2 regions of the Cryobacterium sp. TMB1-7 genome follow, and region 2 is predicted to be linked to the other one. Evidence: predicted binding sites of a transcription regulator. Region 2 holds the regulator's gene; the other holds the start of a gene.
The links. Region 2 encodes HspR, which represses chaperone genes until heat shock. Its sites were predicted from a motif close to AAGTTGAGTCNNNNNGACTCAACTT; they were not measured.
Positions count from the first base shown of each region.

Region 1: the regulator HspR is predicted to act here: its motif matches at 6,339-6,363, upstream of E3O60_RS09945 (ATP-dependent Clp protease ATP-binding subunit).

Region 1 is NZ_SOFZ01000022.1:219,778-229,124, reverse strand. It holds gene E3O60_RS09985 (NAD(P)-dependent alcohol dehydrogenase) at 1-929, shown strand, start outside; gene E3O60_RS09980 (DNA alkylation repair protein) at 948-1,457, opposite strand; gene E3O60_RS09975 (DinB family protein) at 1,493-2,074, shown strand; gene E3O60_RS09970 (sugar ABC transporter substrate-binding protein) at 2,187-3,179, shown strand; gene E3O60_RS09965 (ABC transporter permease) at 3,176-4,234, shown strand; gene E3O60_RS09960 (ATP-binding cassette domain-containing protein) at 4,231-5,028, shown strand; gene E3O60_RS09955 (carboxymuconolactone decarboxylase family protein) at 5,228-5,545, shown strand; gene E3O60_RS09950 (hypothetical protein) at 5,602-6,210, shown strand; gene E3O60_RS09945 (ATP-dependent Clp protease ATP-binding subunit) at 6,402-8,966, shown strand; gene E3O60_RS09940 (glutamine synthetase III) at 9,043-9,347, opposite strand, start outside.
Region 2 is NZ_SOFZ01000023.1:21,110-30,456, reverse strand. It holds gene E3O60_RS10415 (hypothetical protein) at 1-80, shown strand, start outside; gene E3O60_RS10410 (aldo/keto reductase) at 174-1,145, shown strand; gene E3O60_RS10405 (NAD-dependent epimerase/dehydratase family protein) at 1,142-2,143, shown strand; gene E3O60_RS10400 (aldo/keto reductase) at 2,172-3,056, shown strand; gene E3O60_RS10395 (putative quinol monooxygenase) at 3,053-3,355, shown strand; gene E3O60_RS10390 (LysR family transcriptional regulator) at 3,372-4,295, opposite strand; gene E3O60_RS10385 (heat shock protein transcriptional repressor HspR) at 4,346-4,759, opposite strand; gene E3O60_RS10380 (DnaJ C-terminal domain-containing protein) at 4,768-5,775, opposite strand; gene E3O60_RS10375 (nucleotide exchange factor GrpE) at 5,768-6,400, opposite strand; gene dnaK (molecular chaperone DnaK) at 6,400-8,268, opposite strand; gene E3O60_RS10365 (response regulator transcription factor) at 8,490-9,215, shown strand; gene E3O60_RS10360 (cell wall metabolism sensor histidine kinase WalK) at 9,212-9,347, shown strand, end outside.

The DNA.
Region 1 (9,347 bases), on a different contig from region 2:
TTCTACACCCCGCCGAGATCGAGCGGCCGGCCGTCGGCGCCGACGACGTTCTCCTGCGCGTCGAGGCCGCGAGCCTCAATATCGGTGACTGGCACCTGATGGCGGGGCTTCCCTACCTCGTGCGGCCCGCCGTCGGCCTGCGCGCCCCGAAAAGCCGGGTGCGGGGCATGGATGTCGCGGGTCGCGTCGAGGCCGTCGGCGCCAACGTCACCCGGTTCACACCGGGCGATGAGGTGTTCGGTGTCGGTGAGGGCTCCTTGGCCGAATACACGACCGCCCGGGCCGACAAACTCGAGCCCAAGCCGGCGGCCCTGAGCTTCGAGCAGGCCGCGGCCGTGCCGACCTCGGCCGTCACCGCCCTGCAGGCCCTCGCCCCGCTGCGGGACGCCGGCCCGGGGGAGCGGGTGCTCGTAATCGGGGCCTCCGGCGCCGTCGGCGGCTATGCCGTGCAGCTGGCCAAGACCTTCGGGGCGCACGTGACGGGCATCGCCAGCACCGCGAAGCTCGACTACGTTCTCTCGCTCGGGGCGGATGCGGCCGTCGACTACACCCGCGGGGACATCACCCGGTCGGGCGAGCGCTACGACCTCGTGCTCGAAACCGGCGGCAACCGGTCGGTCTCCTCGCTGCGCAAACTGCTCGCGCCCCGCGGCACCCTGGTACTCGTCGGCGGCGAAGGCGGCGGCCGGGTGACCGGCGGTTTCGAGAGGGCCCTGCGGGCCCTGCTGCTGTCGCCGTTCGTATCCCAGAAGCTCACCGGTCTGGTCTCGGTCGTGCGTCAGGATGACCTGCACACCCTCGCGGGCCTTCTCGAGAGCGGCGCGATCAGGCCCGTCATCGATCGGGTTTATCCGCTCGCCGAGGCCGCGACAGCCATGCGCCGTCTCACCGATGGCAGCATCCGGGGCAAGGTCGTCGTCATACCCTGACGCGCGCGCTCCTGATGACTAGTACTCCTGACGCTGGGCCGCGCCGCCGCAGACGCCGAGCAGGCCGGCGGCACGGCGCAGTTCGGCGCTGGGATCCTGCGCCCACCGGTCGAGCACGATCTGCGCCCGGCTGCGCGCCGGACCGGTAAGGGCATCGACCAGCGGCCGCACCACATCCGCTGTGAGCGGGTCCAGGAGAGCGGGCAGCTGTGCGGTCCGCAGGAAACCCTCGATGCGGGTGAGGTCGGAGGCGCGCAGCATTCGCACGTGGGATTGCAGCAGCACCACGGCCGCCAGCCGGCGCTCGTAGACCGGCACCGCCCACAGTTCGGAGCTCAGGGCCGTGATCTCGTCGTGGCCAAGGCCGGGGTAGCGCCGCCCGGCATCGCGGATCGTGCCGCGTATCGCGCCGACGGATGCGCCATAGAAGGTGAGGCTGCCGCCCAGCCGGGCCCGATCGGCGTCGGCGCGCTCCCAGGAGCTCTCCCGCTGCAGGGTGGCGTTGATGAACTCGCCGGCAGCACTCATGGCTCCATTCTCGCCGATCTGCAAGGCTGGTCGGCATGACCGACGCCGACATGACCGCAGATCTCCGCCGCTACCTGCAGGAGGCCCGGGAAGCCCTGGTCTGGAAGCTCGAGGGTCTCGGCGAGTACGACATTCGCCGGCCCGTGGTGCCCACCGGCACCAACCTGCTGGGCCTGATCAAGCACATGGCCGGGGTCGAGGCCGGGTACCTCGGTGAGACCTTCGGCCGCACCTTCCCGGAAGAGCTGTCCTGGATGGGCGACGCCGCCGAGGACAACGCCGACATGTGGGCGACCCCGGAGGAGTCCCGTGACGCGATCGTCGACCTGTACCGGCGGGTCTGGGCGCACTCGGAGACCACGATCACCGAGGTGCCGCTGGATGCCACCGGCCGGGTGGCCTGGTGGCCCGCCGACCGCAATGTGGTCACGCTCCACCGCATCCTGCTGCACCTGATCGCCGAAACCCACCGGCATGCCGGCCACGCCGATATCGTGCGCGAACTGATCGACGGGGCTGCCGGGCTGCGGGCCGGAAACGAGAACCTGCCGTCGGGAGAGGCCGGCTGGTGGGTCGGCTACCGGGACCGGGTGGAGCAGGCCGCCCGCACGGCCTGAGGCCGTCGGGCTGCAGCCCGACTGCGGTGTTCGCCGTTCGGACGCCTAAAGTGGACTGCGCCTGAAAAGGCCAAGCTGTTTACACGCCCGAACCCGAAGGACGATGCCACTCGTGTCGAGAATCTCTGCCCGCCGGACCCTCCTGGGCGCGAGCGCCGGCTTCGCCCTGCTCGCCCTCACCGCCTGCACCGGCCAGCCCGTCGCCGGAGCCGGCTCGGGAGCCGGCGCAGCCCCGGCCGACGACTCCGGCCGCACGTACGCTCTCGTGGTGCACTCGGTTCCCGGCGACGCGTTTTGGGACGTCGTGAAGACCGGCGCCGAGGCCGCCGGAAACCGCTACGGCGCCACCGTCACCTACCAGGGTGACCCCGATGTGCAGAAGCAGAGCCAGCTGATCGAGACGGCGATCGCCGCCAAGGTCGACGGCATCATCGTGTCCATGGCCAACCCCGAGGGCCTGCGCGGTGCCGTCACGGCTGCCGTGGCCGCCGACATTCCCGTGATCACCATCAACTCCGGAGCCGAGGAGTCCGCCGCGCTCGGCGCCATGACCCACATCGGCCAGGGCGAGTACCTGGCCGGTCAGGGCGCCGGCCGCCAGCTCGCCGAGGCGTCGGCGAAAAAGGTCATCTGCGTCATCCACGAGGCCGGAAACGCCGGGCTCGAGGACCGCTGCCGTGGGGCCGCGGACACCCTCGCCGGCAGCCTGACCAACGTGCAGGTCGACATCGCCAACGTCGCCGAGGCCCAGAGCACCATCACGAGCGCCCTGCTGGCCGACCCCGGCATCGACGGTGTGCTCACCCTCAACTCCGCGGTGGGTGTGGCCGCCGCGCAGGCCGTGGCCGAGGCCGGCAGCGACGCCCAGATCGGTACCTTCGATGTCTCTGCCGACGTCACCAGCCTCATCATGGACGGCAGCATCCTCTTCGCCGTCGACCAGCAGCCCTACCTGCAGGGCTACCTGCCGGTGGACTTCTTCGAGCTGTTCTACACCAACGGCAACGTCGTCGGCGGCAGCCAGCCGGTCTACTCCGGGCCGGGCTTCGTGACGAAGGAGAACGCCGAGCAGGTGGCGACGTTCGCCGGCAACGGCACCCGATGACGATGCTGACCGCACCGGGCGCCGCGCCGGATGCGTCGCCGGACGAGCGCCTGACGCGCACGCATCCGATGGTGCGGCTGCTGCGTCGGCCGGAGATCGGCGCCCTCGTCGCCGCCCTGGCGATCTTCGGGTACTTCTCCGTTGCGACGACATCCTTCCTGTCGACGGCGGGCGTGGCCACCTGGCTCTACTCCGCGTCGCTGTTCGGCATCATGGCCGTCGCCGTGGCGATGCTCATGATCGGCGGCGAGTTCGACCTCTCGGCCGGAGCCATGACCGGCACCACCGGGCTGCTCGTCGGCGCGTTCACCACCCAATGGGGCATGAACCTGTGGTTCGCGATGCTGCTCGCCCTACTGATCGCCCTCGCCGTCGGCGCCTTCAACGGGTTCCTGGTCGTCAAGACCGCCATCCCCAGCTTCATCGTCACGCTGGGCACCTTCTTCATCCTGCAGGGGCTCAACCTCGCCGGCACCAAGCTCGTCACCGGCCAGGTCGCCATCCAGGGCATGACCCTGGTGCCCGGCTTCGACGCCGGCAAGGCGATCTTCGGTTCGACGATCCCGGTCTTCGGCGTCAACCTCAAGGTGTCGGTCTTCTGGTGGCTCGGCATCACCGCCGTGGCCAGTTGGCTGCTGCTGCGCACCCGGTACGGCAACTGGATCTTCGCCATCGGCGGGCAGTTGCAGAGCGCCGTGCAGACCGGCGTGCCGGTCAAGCGCACCCGCATCGGCCTGTTCATGGGCACGGCGGCGGCCGGCTGGCTGGTAGGCATGCTCTCGCTCTTCGACGTGGCCACGGTGCAAGCCACCACGGGCATCGGCCAGGAGTTCATCTACATCATCTGCGCCGTCGTCGGCGGCTGCCTGCTCACCGGCGGTTACGGGTCCGCGATCGGCGCCGCCCTCGGCGCGCTGATCTACGGCATGATCCTGCAGGGCATCGTGTTCGCCCAGTGGGACAACAACTGGCTCAAGGCCTTCCTGGGCGGGATGCTGCTGCTCGCCGTGCTCGTGAACCTCTCGGTGCGCCGCCAAGCCGGGGTACGCGCATGAGCGCCGCAGGAGCAACCCGGCCAACGCCCATCCTCGAGGTGCGCGGCATCGGCAAGGTCTACGGGTCGGTCATCGCGCTCAGCGACATCTCCACCTCGGTCGGCGCCGGTGAGGTGCTCTGCGTGCTGGGCGACAACGGCGCGGGCAAGTCGACCCTGCTCAAGGTCCTCGCCGGTGTGCACCCGCACTCCTCCGGCGAACTCCAGCTCGACGGGGACGCGGTGCGCTTCACCGGACCGCGCCTCGCTCTCGACGCCGGTATCGCCACGGTCTACCAGGACTTGGCGATTGTGCCGCTGATGCCGGTGTGGCGCAACTTCTTCCTCGGCGCCGAACTCAGCGCCGGGATCGGCCCGTTCTCCCGCCTCCAGGTTGCCGAGATGCGCGCGATCACGCTCGCGCAGCTGGGCCGGATGGGCATCGACCTGCGTGACGTGGACCAGCCCATCGGCACCCTGTCCGGCGGCGAACGGCAATCCGTCGCCATCGCCAGGGCCATTTACTTCGGTGCCAGGGTCGTCATCCTCGACGAGCCCACCTCGGCGTTGGGCGTCAAGCAGGCCGGGGTGGTGCTGCGCTACGTGGCGCAAGCCAGGGACCACGGCCTCGGCGTGGTGTTCGTCACCCACAACCCGCACCACGCGTACCCGGTGGGGGACAGGTTCCTGGTGCTCAACCGCGGGGCCAGCCTGGGCGAGTTCGACCGGAGAGGCATCACCATCGACGAGCTGACCCGGCTGATGGCCGGCGGGGCCGAACTGGAGTCCCTGGCCCGGGAGCTCGAGCGGGACTGATCCGCCAGGCCAGCGCGGGGTCGGGCACGCCTCATCCGTTTCGGACGATTCCGGAACGGCGCTATCGGCGGGACGCGGATTGGTTGCTACCGTCTGCGGCGTGAGACCGGCGTGCCGTCGTGGTGCGCCCGTCGAACACCGAAGAATCCGGAAAACGCGAACACCAACAGGGCCCAACCCTGGAAATGGAGCGATACCCATGGCCACAGGAACAACCCCGGTGCTGGATGCGGCGGCCGAGATCAACGCTGTCTCGCTGGCCCGCACCGACCTCGATCCGCGCACGCTGATGATCGCCCGGATCGCGGCCCTGGTGGCCGTGGATGCACCGGTCGGTTCGTACCTCATGCACGTCGGACCGGCAGCGGAGGTCGGGCTGACCGCCGACGACATCGAGGACGTTCTCATCGCCGTTGCCCCGATCGTGGGCACGCCACGGTTGCTGTCATCGGCTCGCAAGATCGTCGAGGCCTTCGACCTCGCGATCCAACTCGACTCCGAGGGCGACACCCAGTAACGCCCAGAGTCCACCGCAGCCGCGTCGTGCGGCAGATCCAGTGAGGAGCACCCCCAGTGAGAAAGCCCATCGTCTTCATGGCCCTGCTGGTGCTCCTTGCCGGATGCGCGCCCGCCGACGGCACCGATCCGACACCGAGCAGTTCGTCGCCATCGGCCGCAACGGCCACCCCGTCACCCGGTCAGACGGCGTCACCTCCGACAGATGCACAGATCACCTGGGCGGGCACGGTCTGCAGCGACGTATCGACCGTGCAGACCGACGTTCAGGGGCTGGCGACGGCGGCGGTCACCGGGGGCGATTCGGTGGGTACCGCGGTGTCCAACCAGATGGATACCGTGTCGGCCTCGGTGAGCGCCCTGGTCGACACTGTGAAGTCACCCCCGGAGAATCTCGGCGACGACCCGGAGCTCCTGGCCGTGCAGGAGTCGATCGACACCGTCGATCAGTCGTTCACGACCTTGCGGGCGAGCGCCAGTGCGGTGGAGGGCACCAGCGGGGCCACCCTGGTCGATGCGCTGGCGACGCTCGTCGGTGACACCGGTACAGTGCTCTCCGACGTGGGTGCCGCCGCTCAGACCATCACCACGGCAACCCAGGACACCTCCAGCACCCTCGGCCAGGCCTTCCGAGCTGCACCCGAGTGCGCCGACCTCACCTCCTGAAACCCGGTGACCCGGCCCGTGTGTCGTGCGCCCGGTGGCAGTGACTTCGGCGTCCGCCGGACGCATTGCGAGCGCGGATTCAGGGAAATCTCAGGATGCCGCGGGAATGAAACGCGCGCCCAAACGTTGACTTGAGTCGAGGTCACTCAAGTTTTGGGTTTCCTCCTCGTTCAGATTCCCAGGAGGTTTCCTTGCCTACATACTTCGGCCCGACCGGTTCCGACAACGGTTCGTTCGACGAGTTCCTGGCCCGCTACCTGCAGGGCCAGCGCGCCGCGCAGTCCGGCCGCCCCATCGAGATCACCCGGCTCCTCAGCCGCCGCACCCACGAGATCCTCGTGCAGGCGGCCCAGTTCGCCGTCTCCCACGGTCACGCCCACGTTGACGCCCTGCACCTGCTGCGGGTGATGGTCGAACAGGAACCCGCCGCCTCGGCCATCCGCCGTGCCGGTGGTGACCCCGCCGCCATCGCGGCCGCCGCCGACCAACGCCTGCCGGAGTCCGGCGACCGTGAGTCCCAGTCCGCGCCCGGTCTGACGCCCTCGGCACAGCGCGCCCTGCTGGATGCTCACCAGGTGGCCCGCGCCTTCGGCTCCACCTACATCGACCCGGAGCACCTGTTCTTCGCCTTCGTGGTGAACCAGGACTCACCCGCCGCCCGCGTGCTCGCAGAGTCCGGCGTCACGGCCGAGTCACTGCAGGCCGGCGCCCAGCAGGCCGAGGACGACGAGGCCCAGGCCGGCAGCTCGGCCGCCGACAGCGCCTCAGACACCCCGATGCTCGACACCTACGGCATCGACCTCACCGAGCGTGCCCGCTCCGGCAAGCTCGACCCGGTGATCGGCCGCAGCGACGAGATCGAACAGACCGTTGAGATCCTCTCCCGCCGCACCAAGAACAACCCGGTGCTGATCGGCGAAGCCGGCGTGGGCAAGACCGCCGTGGTCGAGGGCCTGGCCCAGGCCATCGTCGACGGCCTGGTGCCCGAACAGCTGCGCAGCAAGCGCGTCATCGCGCTCGACCTGCCCGCCATGCTCGCCGGCACCCGCTACCGCGGCGACTTCGAAGAACGCCTGACCAAGACCATGGACGAGATCAGCGAGCGCAGCGATCAGATCATCGTCTTCATCGACGAGCTGCACACCGTGGTCGGTGCCGGCGGCGCCGGCGAGGGCGGAATGGACGCCGGCAACATCCTCAAGCCGCGCCTGGCGCGCGGTGAGCTGCACGTCGTGGGCGCCACCACCCTCAACGAATACCGCAAGGTCGAGAAGGACCCCGCCCTCGAACGGCGCTTCCAGCCCGTGCGGGTGAATGAGCCCAGCATCGACGACGCGGTGCAGATCCTCGCCGGCCTGCAGGGCCGCTACGCCGAGCACCACTCGGTGCGTTACACGGATGCCGCGATCCGCGCGGCCGTCGAAATGAGCGCCAGGTACGTTCCAGACCGGTTCCTGCCCGACAAGGCCATCGACCTGATCGACCAGGCCGGCGCCCGAGCGCGTCTAGCGCTCGGCTCGAGGGTCGACATCGAAGGCCTGCGCGAACAGCGGGCCGGCCTCGAAACGGCCAAGACCATCGCGGTCGCCGCCGAGGCCTACGAGGAGGCGTCCCGCCTGCGGGACGAGACCGAGCAGCTGGCGGAGCAGATCACCGCGGCCGAGGCCGCCCAGGATGCGTCACAGCCGGCACCGTCCGCCGTGGTCGACGAGGCCGAGATCGCCGCGATCATCGCCCGCGCCACCGGCATCCCGGCCAGCCGCCTCACCGCGGGCGACCGCGAACGCCTCGCCACGCTCGAGCACGACCTGCACCAGCGGGTCATCGGGCAGGAGGACGCGGTGACCGTGATCGCCAAGGCCGTACGGCGCAACCGCACCGGAATGGGCGATGCCTCCCGGCCTGTCGGCAGCTTCCTGTTCCTCGGCCCCACCGGGGTGGGCAAGACCGAGCTCGCCAAATCGTTGGCCGAGTCACTGTTCGGTGACGAGAAGGCGATGCTGCGCTTCGACATGAGCGAGTTCGGTGAACGTCACACCGTGAGCCGCCTGGTCGGTGCTCCTCCGGGGTACGTCGGCTACGACGAGGCCGGCCAGCTGACCGAACACGTGCGGCGGAACCCCTACTCGGTGGTGCTGCTGGACGAGATCGAGAAGGCGCACCCCGACGTCTTCAACCTGCTCCTGCAGGTGCTCGACGACGGCCGCCTCACTGACGGCCAGGGCCGCACTGTGGACTTCCGCAACACCGTGATCATCATGACGTCCAACATCGGCTCCGAGGTGCTCGCCAGCCGCAGCGGCGCGCTCGGCTTCACCGCCGACCTCGACGGAGCGCACAACGGCTTCGGGTCGGAGAAGGCCCTGCGGGACCGGGTGATGGCCAAGCTCCGTGAGGCCATGCGGCCCGAGTTCCTCAACCGCATCGACGAGGTCGTGCTGTTCCGGAAGCTCGATCAGCCCCAGCTCCGCCAGATTGTGCGGCTGTTGCTGAACCAGACCGAGGCCAGGCTGCACGCCCAGGGACACGCGCTCACCGTGAGCGACGCGGCCGTGGACTGGATTGCCGAGAACGGCTACGAGCCCGAGTACGGCGCGCGGCCGCTCCGCAGGGTCATCCAGCGTCAGCTCGACGACAGAATCGCCGACCTGCTGGTGGCTTCAGAGCTCGGCGTCGCGGGAGTGGTGGCCGTCACCGTGGCCGATGGTGCCCTGCACGTGGCGTCCGAACCGGCACGGATGCCGCTGGCGGCGTAGCCGCGGATGAGAACGCCCCGACCGGACCTTGACGGGTCCGGCCGGGGCGTTTCTGCGTTCGGCCTGTTCGTGGAAGCTACAGAATGAAGAGCATCTCCTGGTAGGTCGGCAGCGGCCACAGGTCATCGGCCACGATGCCCTCCAGCACGTCGGCCGCCGCGCGCACGGCGCTCATGGCCGGCAGCAGGTCATCCCTGGCGTGCTCTGCCTCGGCCAGCGCGCTGCCGGACTCGGCAGCCAGGACGTCCTTGAGCACGGCCAGGGCGGTGCGCAGCTTGGCGATCGGAGCGCTCACTTCCAACAGGGCGGCTATGTCGGCATCCCCGCCGGCGGCCTTGACGGCGCCGATGTTGAGTGCCACCTCGGTCTGGTGCCGCATCG
Region 2 (9,347 bases):
TCTCGCTCGACCTGCTCGCCGTCACGGCCAGCCGGCAACCGAGTGATTCCGGCCGCCCCGGGGCCCTCGACACCGACTGAGCACCGGTCTCACCAGGATTGAGAAGGCGGAGTGCTGGATCGCATCCGGTTCTCCTGTTGGACAGTGGGCTCCGAGCGGAGCAGCCTGAGGGTATGGAATACACACACCTCGGTCGTTCCGGCCTGTCCGTTTCGCGCCTGTGCCTCGGCACCATGAACTTCGGGCCCGAGACCGACGAGCCCACCTCGTTCGGCATCATGGACGCTGCCAGGGCGGCGGGCATCAACTTCTTCGACACCGCCAACGTCTACGGCTCCAAGCAGGGCCGGGGCGCCACCGAGAGCATCCTGGGCCGCTGGTTCGCGCAGGGCGGCGAGCGGCGCGAGGACACCGTGCTGGCCACCAAGGTCTACGGCACCATGTCCGACCGGCCCAATGACGGCAAGCTGTCGGCGCTCAACATCCGCCGCTCACTCGATGAGAGCCTGAAGCGCCTGCAGACCGACCACATCGACCTGTTCCAGTTTCACCACGTGGACCGTGACACCCCGTGGGATGAGATCTGGCAGGCCATGGAAACCGCCGTCGCGCAGGGCAAGGTCCTCTACGCCGGCAGCAGCAACTTCGCCGGTTGGCACATCGCCACCGCGCAGGCCGAGGCCCGCAAGCGCAACTTCAGCGGGCTGGTGAGCGAGCAGTCGCTGTACAACCTGCTCAAGCGCGACATCGAACGAGAGGTCATCCCCGCCGCCCAGGCCAACGGGATGGGAATCCTGCCCTGGTCGCCGCTGGACGGCGGCCTGCTCGGCGGTGTGCTGCGCAAGGAGCGCGACGGCAGCCGCCGGGTCTCCGGGGCCAACGCCGACAAGCTCGAGAAGAACCGCGCGGCCATCGGTGCGTACGAGGACTTCGCCGCCGAACTCGGCACCGAGCCCGGCGACCTGGGCCTGGCCTGGCTGATGCACCAGAGCGCGGTGACCGCACCGATCATCGGTCCGCGCACCATGGAGCAGCTCGAGGCCGGCCTGCGCGCCGTTGACCTGAAGCTCGACCAGGCCGCGCTCCAGCGCCTAGACGAGATCTTTCCCGGCTACCGCACCGCGCCGGAAGACTACGCCTGGTGAGCGCCGGACTCAGTGTTCTCTTCATCGGCGGCACCGGGGTGATCAGCACGGCCGCGGCCGAGCTGGCCGTGGCTCGTGGCCACCGGCTGACCGTGCTCAATCGCGGCCAGTCCGCCCTGCGCAGCGTTCCCGACGCGGCTGAGGTGCTCACCGTGGACGTGCGGGACGCGGCCGCGGTTGCGGCGGCGCTCGGTGAGCGTCGTTTCGACGTGGTGGTGGACTTCGTGGCGTTCACCCCGGAGCACGTGCGCGCCGACATCGCCCAGTTCGCCGGCCGCTGCGGGCAGTACATCTTCATCAGTTCGGCCTCGGCGTACCAGAAGCCGCCGGCCGCCCTGCCGGTGCGGGAGTCCACTCCCCTGCACAACCCGTTCTGGGCGTACTCCCGCGACAAGGCCGCCTGCGAAGATGTGCTCATGGCGGCGCACCGGGAGCAGGGCTTCCCGGTCACCATCATCCGCCCGTCGCACACCTACGACCGAACCCAGATCGCGCTGCTCGGCGGGTGGACCGACATCCACCGGATGCGCACCGGTCAGCCGGTGGTGGTCCACGGCGACGGCACGTCGCTCTGGACCCTCACCCACAGCACCGACTTCGCCAAGGCGCTCGTGGGCCTGTTCGGCCGGTCGCAGGCCGTGGGCGACAGCTTCACCATCACCTCGAACGAGTACCTCCCCTGGGACGCCATCTACGCCGAGTATGCCCGCGCCGCCGGCGCCCCGGCGCCGCAGATCGTGCACGTGGCGAGTGACACCATGGCGGCGGCCAACCCCGAGTGGAGTGGTCCGTTGCTGGGCGACCGGTCTCACTCGGTGATCTTCGACAACAGCAAGGTCACCGCACTCGTGCCCGACTTCGTGTGCACCACCCCGGTCGCGCTCGGCTTCCGCGAGGCGATCGCCTGGTACGACGCGCATCCCGACCAGCAGGTGGTGGATGCGGCGCTGAACGCCACCCTCGACGGGCTCGTCACCGCGCACTCCACTCTTTCCTGATCATCCGCAGCACTCGATTGGACACCCTATGAAGACCCGACTCATCGGCGACCGTCCCGTCAGCTCCATCGGCCTGGGCGGCATGCCCATGTCGATCGAGGGCCGACCCGACGAAGCCCGCTCCATCGCCACCATCCACGCCGCCCTCGAGGAGGGCGTGACCCTGTTCGACACCGCGGATGCGTACCACCTGCACGCCGACGAGGTGGGCCACAACGAGTCGCTCATCGCAAAGGCCATCGCCTTGTGGGGCGGCGACTCGTCGCGGGTGATCGTGGCCACCAAGGGCGGGCACCTGCGGCCCGGCGACGGCACCTGGTACGTCGACGGCCGACCCGAGTACCTCAAGCAGGCCGCCGAAGCCTCGCTCAAGCGCCTCGGCGGCGACGCGATCGACCTGTACCACCACCACCGGCCCGACCCCGCGGTGCCGTACGCCGACTCGATCGGCGCCATCCGGGACCTGCTCGACGCCGGCACCATCCGCCTGGCCGGTATCTCCAACGCCAACCCGGCGCAGATCCGCGAGGCCCACGACATCCTCGGCGGCCGGCTCGCCAGCGTGCAGAACCAGTACTCGCCCGCGTTCCTCAGCAGCCGGCCCGAGCTCGACCTCTGCACCGAGCTCGGCGTCGCGTTCCTGTCCTGGAGCCCGCTGGGCGGCATCAAGTCCGCCGCCGACCTGGGCACAGCCTTCGCGCCGTTCCAGCGGGTGGCGGATGCCCACGGCGTGAGCCCGCAGGTCGTCACGCTGGCCTGGCACCTGGCCGCGTCGCCCCGGGTGATTCCCATCCCCGGTGCGAGCCGACCCGAGAGCATCCGTGACTCGGTCCGCGCAGCCGACCTGACCCTGTCAGACGAGGAACTCGCCACCCTGTCGGCCGCTCTGAACGACGCCGCGGTGACGGCATGACCGCCATCGTGCACCTCGACCTGCGCCTCGACCCGGCCGCGCTCGAGACCGTCCCGGCCCTGCTGAACGAAGTCCTCACCGCGACCCGCGCCTGGCCGGGCAACGAGGGACTCGAGGTCATCGTCGACGACGCCGACCCCGCCCACGTGATCGTCGTCGAGCACTGGGCCACCGCCGCCGACCACGACGCCTACGCCGCCTGGCGCACCACGCCGGAGGGTGTCAGTCGTCTGGGTGAGGTTCTCGCTGCCCCGCCGGTGAAGACGGTCTTCTCCGGCCGGATCCCGCTGGCCCTCTAGCCGGTCAGCCGGTCGGTCAGGCCGCCGAGCCGACAGCGTCGACGGGCTCGAGGGCGGCGGCCGCGGCGGCGACGTCTTCGAGCAGCTGCTCGAGGAACGCCGACGCGGCCGGGCTGGGCTCGTCGGCGACCGCCACGGCCACCGCCCACTCGGGCACGGTCGCCGGCAGCGGCACCGCAACGAGGTCGTCGGGCCGCTTCAGCGCGAAGCTGGTGGGCACAATGGCCACGCCCAGGTTGTAGCCCACCAGTTCGAGCAGCGGATGCACGTCGTTGACCTCCATCGCCGCCCGGTACTCGAAGCCGGCGGCGGCGAACGCCCGCCGGGCGAGCATGTGCGCGCCCCAGCCGGCCTGGAAGCCGATCAGCGGTTCGGTGCGCAGGGTCTCCAGGTCGGCCTCGGCCAGAGCCGCGACGGGGTGGTCCGGGTGGCAGAGCACCACCATCTTCTGACTGCTCAACCGGTGCAGCCGCACTCCGGGCGGGGTGTCCCCCGTCACCACGACCAGCGCCACATCGGTGGTGCCACTGGCCACCCCCTCGATCAGCTCCACGGAACCCAGCTGGCGCAGGCGCACCTCCACCCCCTGGTTCGCGGTGCGGAAACGGGCGAGCTCGGCGGGCAGGTCCACGGAGCCCAGGCACGGTTCGGCGCCCACGGTAAGGCGTCCGCGCATGAGGCCGCGTACCGCGGCAACGGCGTTCTGGGCCGCTGCGGCGCTGGCCAGGGTGCGAAGCGCATCCGCCAGCAAAGCCTGACCGGCGGCCGTGAGCTCGACCCGGCGGGTGCTGCGGATGAACAACGAGGTGCCCAGCTCGATCTCCAGGGCCCGGATCGACGCGGACAGCCCCGACTGGGAGATGTGCAGCAGCTCGGCTGCCCGGGTGAAGTGACGTTCGTCGGCGACCGTCACGAAGTGTTCAAGCTGACGCAGTTCCATTCAGCAACCCTACAACTCAGTGCGGCAGCACCCAGAGCCTCGACGTCTCGCTACTTGTCGAGGGGGCGCCAGATCACCACTTGGTTCGAGCGGCGGGTGCGGGTGCCGGCGCGCATCGAGATGACGTCACCGGCCGAGCCGGCCGCGAAGACGCGGCGGCCCGGACGGTTGAGCAATTCGTCGGCCAGGGCCGCTTCCAGGTCCCCCACCCGGCTTTCCAGGGCCCGCACGGTGTCTTCCAGCGCGAGGATGCGCCGGATCCCCTCCAGGCTCACACCCTCGGCACCCAGATCCGCGATCTCCCGCAGCCGGGCCACATCGCGCATTGAGTAGCGGCGCGAGCGGCCCGGCGTGCGGCCGGGGCTGACGAGCCCCATCCGGTCGTACTGCCGCAGGGTCTGCGGGTGCATACCCGCCAACTCTGCGGCAGTGCTGATCACGAAGACCCGGGTGTTCTCATCCATGACCGGTGTCAGCCCTTGGCCCTGGCGAGCAGTTCGTCGCGCGGGTTCTCCTTGGGCAGCGCCTCGTTGAACGCGAGCAGCTTCTCCTCGGCGTCCTTCGACAGGTGCGACGGCACGGCCACCTGAACCTCGGCGAGCAGGTCGCCGGTGCCCTTCGGGGTGACCACACCGCGACCCTTGACCCGCAGCACCCGCCCACTGGGGGTGCCGGGCGCCACGCGCAGCTTCACCGGCGGCCCGCCCAGGGTGGGCACCTCGATGGTGGCACCGAGGGCGGCTTCAGCGAAGGTCACCGGCACGTTCACACGCAGGTTGAGTCCGTCACGTTCGAAGACCGGGTGCTTGCGCACGGTGACGGTGAGCACGATGTCACCGTTCTCGCCGCCGTCCGGGCTGGGTTGCCCCTGCCCGCGCAGCTTGATCTTCTGCCCGTCGGCCACGCCGGCGGGAATCTTGACCTTGATCGACCGACCCTCCTGCGTCTGCAGGGTGATCTGGTCGCCGTGGGTGGCCGTGATGAAGTCGACCGTGGTCGACGCGACCACGTCACGCCCCCTGGTCGGCCCGCCCGCGCCTCGGAAACCTCCGGTGGGGGTGCCGAACCGGCCACCACCACCCTGGGCGCCACGGCCGAACATTCCGCCGAGGATGTCGTCGAAGCCGGCCTGCTCGTAGGAGTAGCCCTGCTGTTGACGGGCTCCTCCACCGAACATGCCGCCGAAGACGTCGTCGAAGCCGCCCTGCTGGCCGCCCTGCCCGGGGGCGGTGAAGCGAGCTCCACCGCCCATCGCGCGCACGGCGTCGTACTCCTTGCGCTGTTCGGGGTCACCGATGACCGAGTGGGCCTCGCTGATCTCCTTGAACTTCGCCTCCGCCGCGGGGTTACCCGGGTTGGAGTCGGGGTGGTACTTGCGGGCCAGCTTGCGATATGCCTTCTTCAGGTCGGCCGCGGAGACGTCCTTCGACACCCCGAGAACCTTGTAGAAGTCCTTGTCGAACCAGTCCTGGCTAGCCATCGCTCGGTACCTGCACGACGACCTTGGCCACCCGCAACAGCGAGGACCCGAGGTAGTAGCCGGTCTCGACGACGTCGCCGACGGTTTCCACGTCGATGTCGGGCGTGGGCATCTGGAAGATGGCCTCGTGCACGGTGGGGTCGAACACGTCGCCGACGGTGCCGTACGGCTTGAGGCCGATGCGCTCGGTGCTGGCGCGCAGCTTGGCCGCGATGGTCGCGAAGGCGGTGTCGCCCTCGAGATCGCCGTGCTTCTCGGCCCGGTACAGGTCGTCGAGCACCGGCAGCAGTACCTTGACGACTTCGCCGGTGACGCGCTCGCGCTCGATCTCCCGGTTGGCCTCGGTGCGCTTACGGTAGTTGGCGTACTCCGCGGTGACCCGCTTGAGGTCCGCGAGGTGCTCGCTGGAGGGATCGGATGCCTCGAGGTCGGCCGCGTCCAGGATGTCCTGCACGGTCAGCTCGTCCTCCTCGATGCCCGCGGCGTCAGCCGCGTCGACGAACTCGGCCGGAGCGGCCGCGTCGGAGTCCGGCCCGCCCGCCGCGGGGGCGCCCGATTCGGGCGCTCCCGCAGCAGCAGACTCGTCTTCGGGACGGTTCTCGTCCGGACGGTTGGCGTCGCTCATTACTTCTTCGCTTCGTCCTCGTCGTCGACAACCTCGGCGTCGACAACGTCTTCGTCGGGGTTGCCCGACTCGGCGGTGGGCTCGGCGGTCTCGGACTCGCCGGCCGCGGCATCCGCCTGGCTGGAGGCGTAGATGGCCTCGCCGAGCTTGCCCTGGCTCTCGGTGAGCTTGTCGAACGCGGTCTTCACAGCGTCGTCGTCGTCACCGGCGAGAGCGGACTTGAGGGCGTCGACGTCGGCCTGAACCTCGGTCTTGACCTCTTCGGGCAGCTTCTCGTCGTTCTCCTTGATCAGCTTCTCGATCGAGTAGGCGAGCTGCTCGGCGCCGTTGCGGGTCTCGGCGGCTTCGCGGCGGCGCTTGTCTTCTGCCGCGTGCTCTTCACCCTCGCGAACCATGCGCTCGATGTCTTCCTTGCCCAGCGCGGTGCCGCCGGTGATGGTCATCGACTGCTCCTTGCCGGTGCCCTTGTCCTTGGCGGACACGTGGACGATGCCGTTGGCGTCGAGGTCGAAGGTGACCTCGACCTGCGGGATGCCGCGCGGGGCCGGCGCGATGCCGGTGAGCTCGAAGGTGCCCAGGTTCTTGTTGTCGCGGGTGAACTCGCGCTCGCCCTGGAAGACCTGGATGGCCACGGACGGCTGGTTGTCGTCGGCCGTGGTGAAGGTCTCGCTGCGCTTGGTGGGGATGGCCGTGTTGCGCTCGATGAGGCGCGTCATGATGCCGCCCTTGGTCTCGATGCCGAGGCTCAACGGGGTGACGTCGATGAGCAGAACGTCCTTGCGCTCGCCCTTGAGGACACCGGCCTGCAGTGCGGCGCCGACGGCGACGACCTCGTCGGGGTTGACACCCTTGTTCGGGTCCTTGCCACCGGTCTCGGCCTTGACGAGCTCGTACACGGCGGGCATGCGGGTGGAGCCACCGACGAGAACGACGTGCGCGATGTCCTCGACCTTGACGCCGGCCTCACGGATGACGTCCTGGAAGGGCTTCTTGGTGCGGTCGAGCAGGTCTTCGGTCATCTTCTCGAACTGGGCGCGGGTGAGCGTCTCGTCGAGGTTGGCCGGGCCGTTCTCCGTCAGCGAGAGGTACGGCAGCTGGATGCTGGTGGACATGCTCGAGGAGAGTTCCTTCTTGGCCTGCTCCGCGGCTTCCTTGAGGCGCTGCTTGGCGATCTTGTCCTTGGAGACGTCGACGCCGGTGGAGTCCTTGAAGCGCTTGATCAGGTGATCAACGATGCGCTGGTCCCAGTCGTCGCCGCCGAGGCGGTTGTCACCGGAGGTCGAACGCACCTGGATGGTGCTGAAGTCGTCGTCCTTGCCCACCTCGAGGAGGGAGACGTCGAAGGTTCCGCCACCGAGGTCGAAGACCAGGATGAGCTCGTCTTCCTTGCCACGGTCCAGGCCGTAGGCCAGGGCGGCCGCGGTGGGCTCGTTGATGATGCGCAGCACGTTGAGGCCGGCGATCTCGCCGGCTTCCTTGGTGGCCTGGCGTTCGGCGTCGTTGAAGTACGCGGGAACAGTGATGACGGCATCCGTCACCTTGTCGCCCAGGTACTGCTCGGCGTCGCGCTTGAGCTTGGCGAGGATGCGGGCGGAGATCTCCTGCGGGGTGTACTTCTTGTCGTCGATGTCGACGGTCCAGTCGGTGCCGACGTGGCGCTTGACCGACGAAATGGTGCGGTCCACGTTGGTGACGGCCTGGCGCTTGGCGGTCTCGCCGACGAGTACCTCGCCGTCCTTGGTGAACGCGACCACGGAAGGCGTGGTGCGGAAGCCTTCAGCGTTTGCGATGACGGTGGGTTCTCCACCCTCGAGTACGGCCACCACCGAGTTGGTGGTTCCGAGGTCAATGCCGACTGCACGAGCCATGTGAGAGTATCTCCTTCAAAGTTTGGGTTCAAGGCCTGTTTCAAAGACTTGAGTGTTGCTGGCTCAAGTGTGCCACCGCCCAAAAACCTAAGTCAAGCCGGGGTCGCCAAAGTTGAGTCGGAGAGGCTCAACTCCCAGCGTTCTCACAAGAAGTGGGACAATAACGTGTGCCGCCCTCGACCTCACCCGATCCCGCCGCGGACTCCGTACGCCGACGCGCCGTGCTGGCGAAGCTCCCGCGGATCTCCCGGCTCGACGGCTCCGCCATCCGGGTTCTCCTCGTCGACGACGAGGACACCCTCACCAATCTGGTGAGCCTGGCGCTGAGTTATGAGGGCTGGATCGTGGACGTCGCCCACACCGGGCAGGCCGCCCTGCGGGCCTACCGGGACAACCGGCCGGACGTCGTGATCCTGGACATCATGCTGCCGGACACCGACGGATTGAGCGTGCTGCGCCACCTGCGCTCCGGCGGTTCCACCACGCCGACCCTGTTCCTCACCGCCAGGGACTCTGTGGACGACCGCATCATCGGCCTGACCGCCGGCGGTGACGACTACATGACCAAGCCGTTCAGCCTCGAGGAGCTCGTGGCCCGGCTGCGCGGGCTGCTGCGCCGCACCGTGCAGGCCGTCCCCGAGGAGCAGGCCGCGCTGGTGGTGGGCACCCTGACCCTGGACGAAACCAGCTATCGGGTGCGTCGCGACGACGCCGACATCATGCTCACCACGACCGAGTTCGACCTGTTGCGCTACTTCATGCGCAACCCGATGCGGGTGCTGAGCCGGGCGCAGATCCTTGACGAGGTCTGGAACTACGACTTCGCCGGGCGCGGGAGCATCGTGGACCTCTACGTGTCGTACCTGCGCAAGAAGATCGATGCGGAACGCGCCCCGATGCTGCACACCGTGCGCGGTGTCGGCTACATGCTGAGGCCCGCGGAGTGAGCGCGGTCGGTTCGTCTACGGCTCCCCCCGAGCGCGGAGCGGCACCCTGGACACTCCGCCGCCGACTGGTGGTGGGAATCGCCGGCGTCGTGGCAGCGGTGCTTCTGGGCATGGGCCTGCTGAGCATCGCCG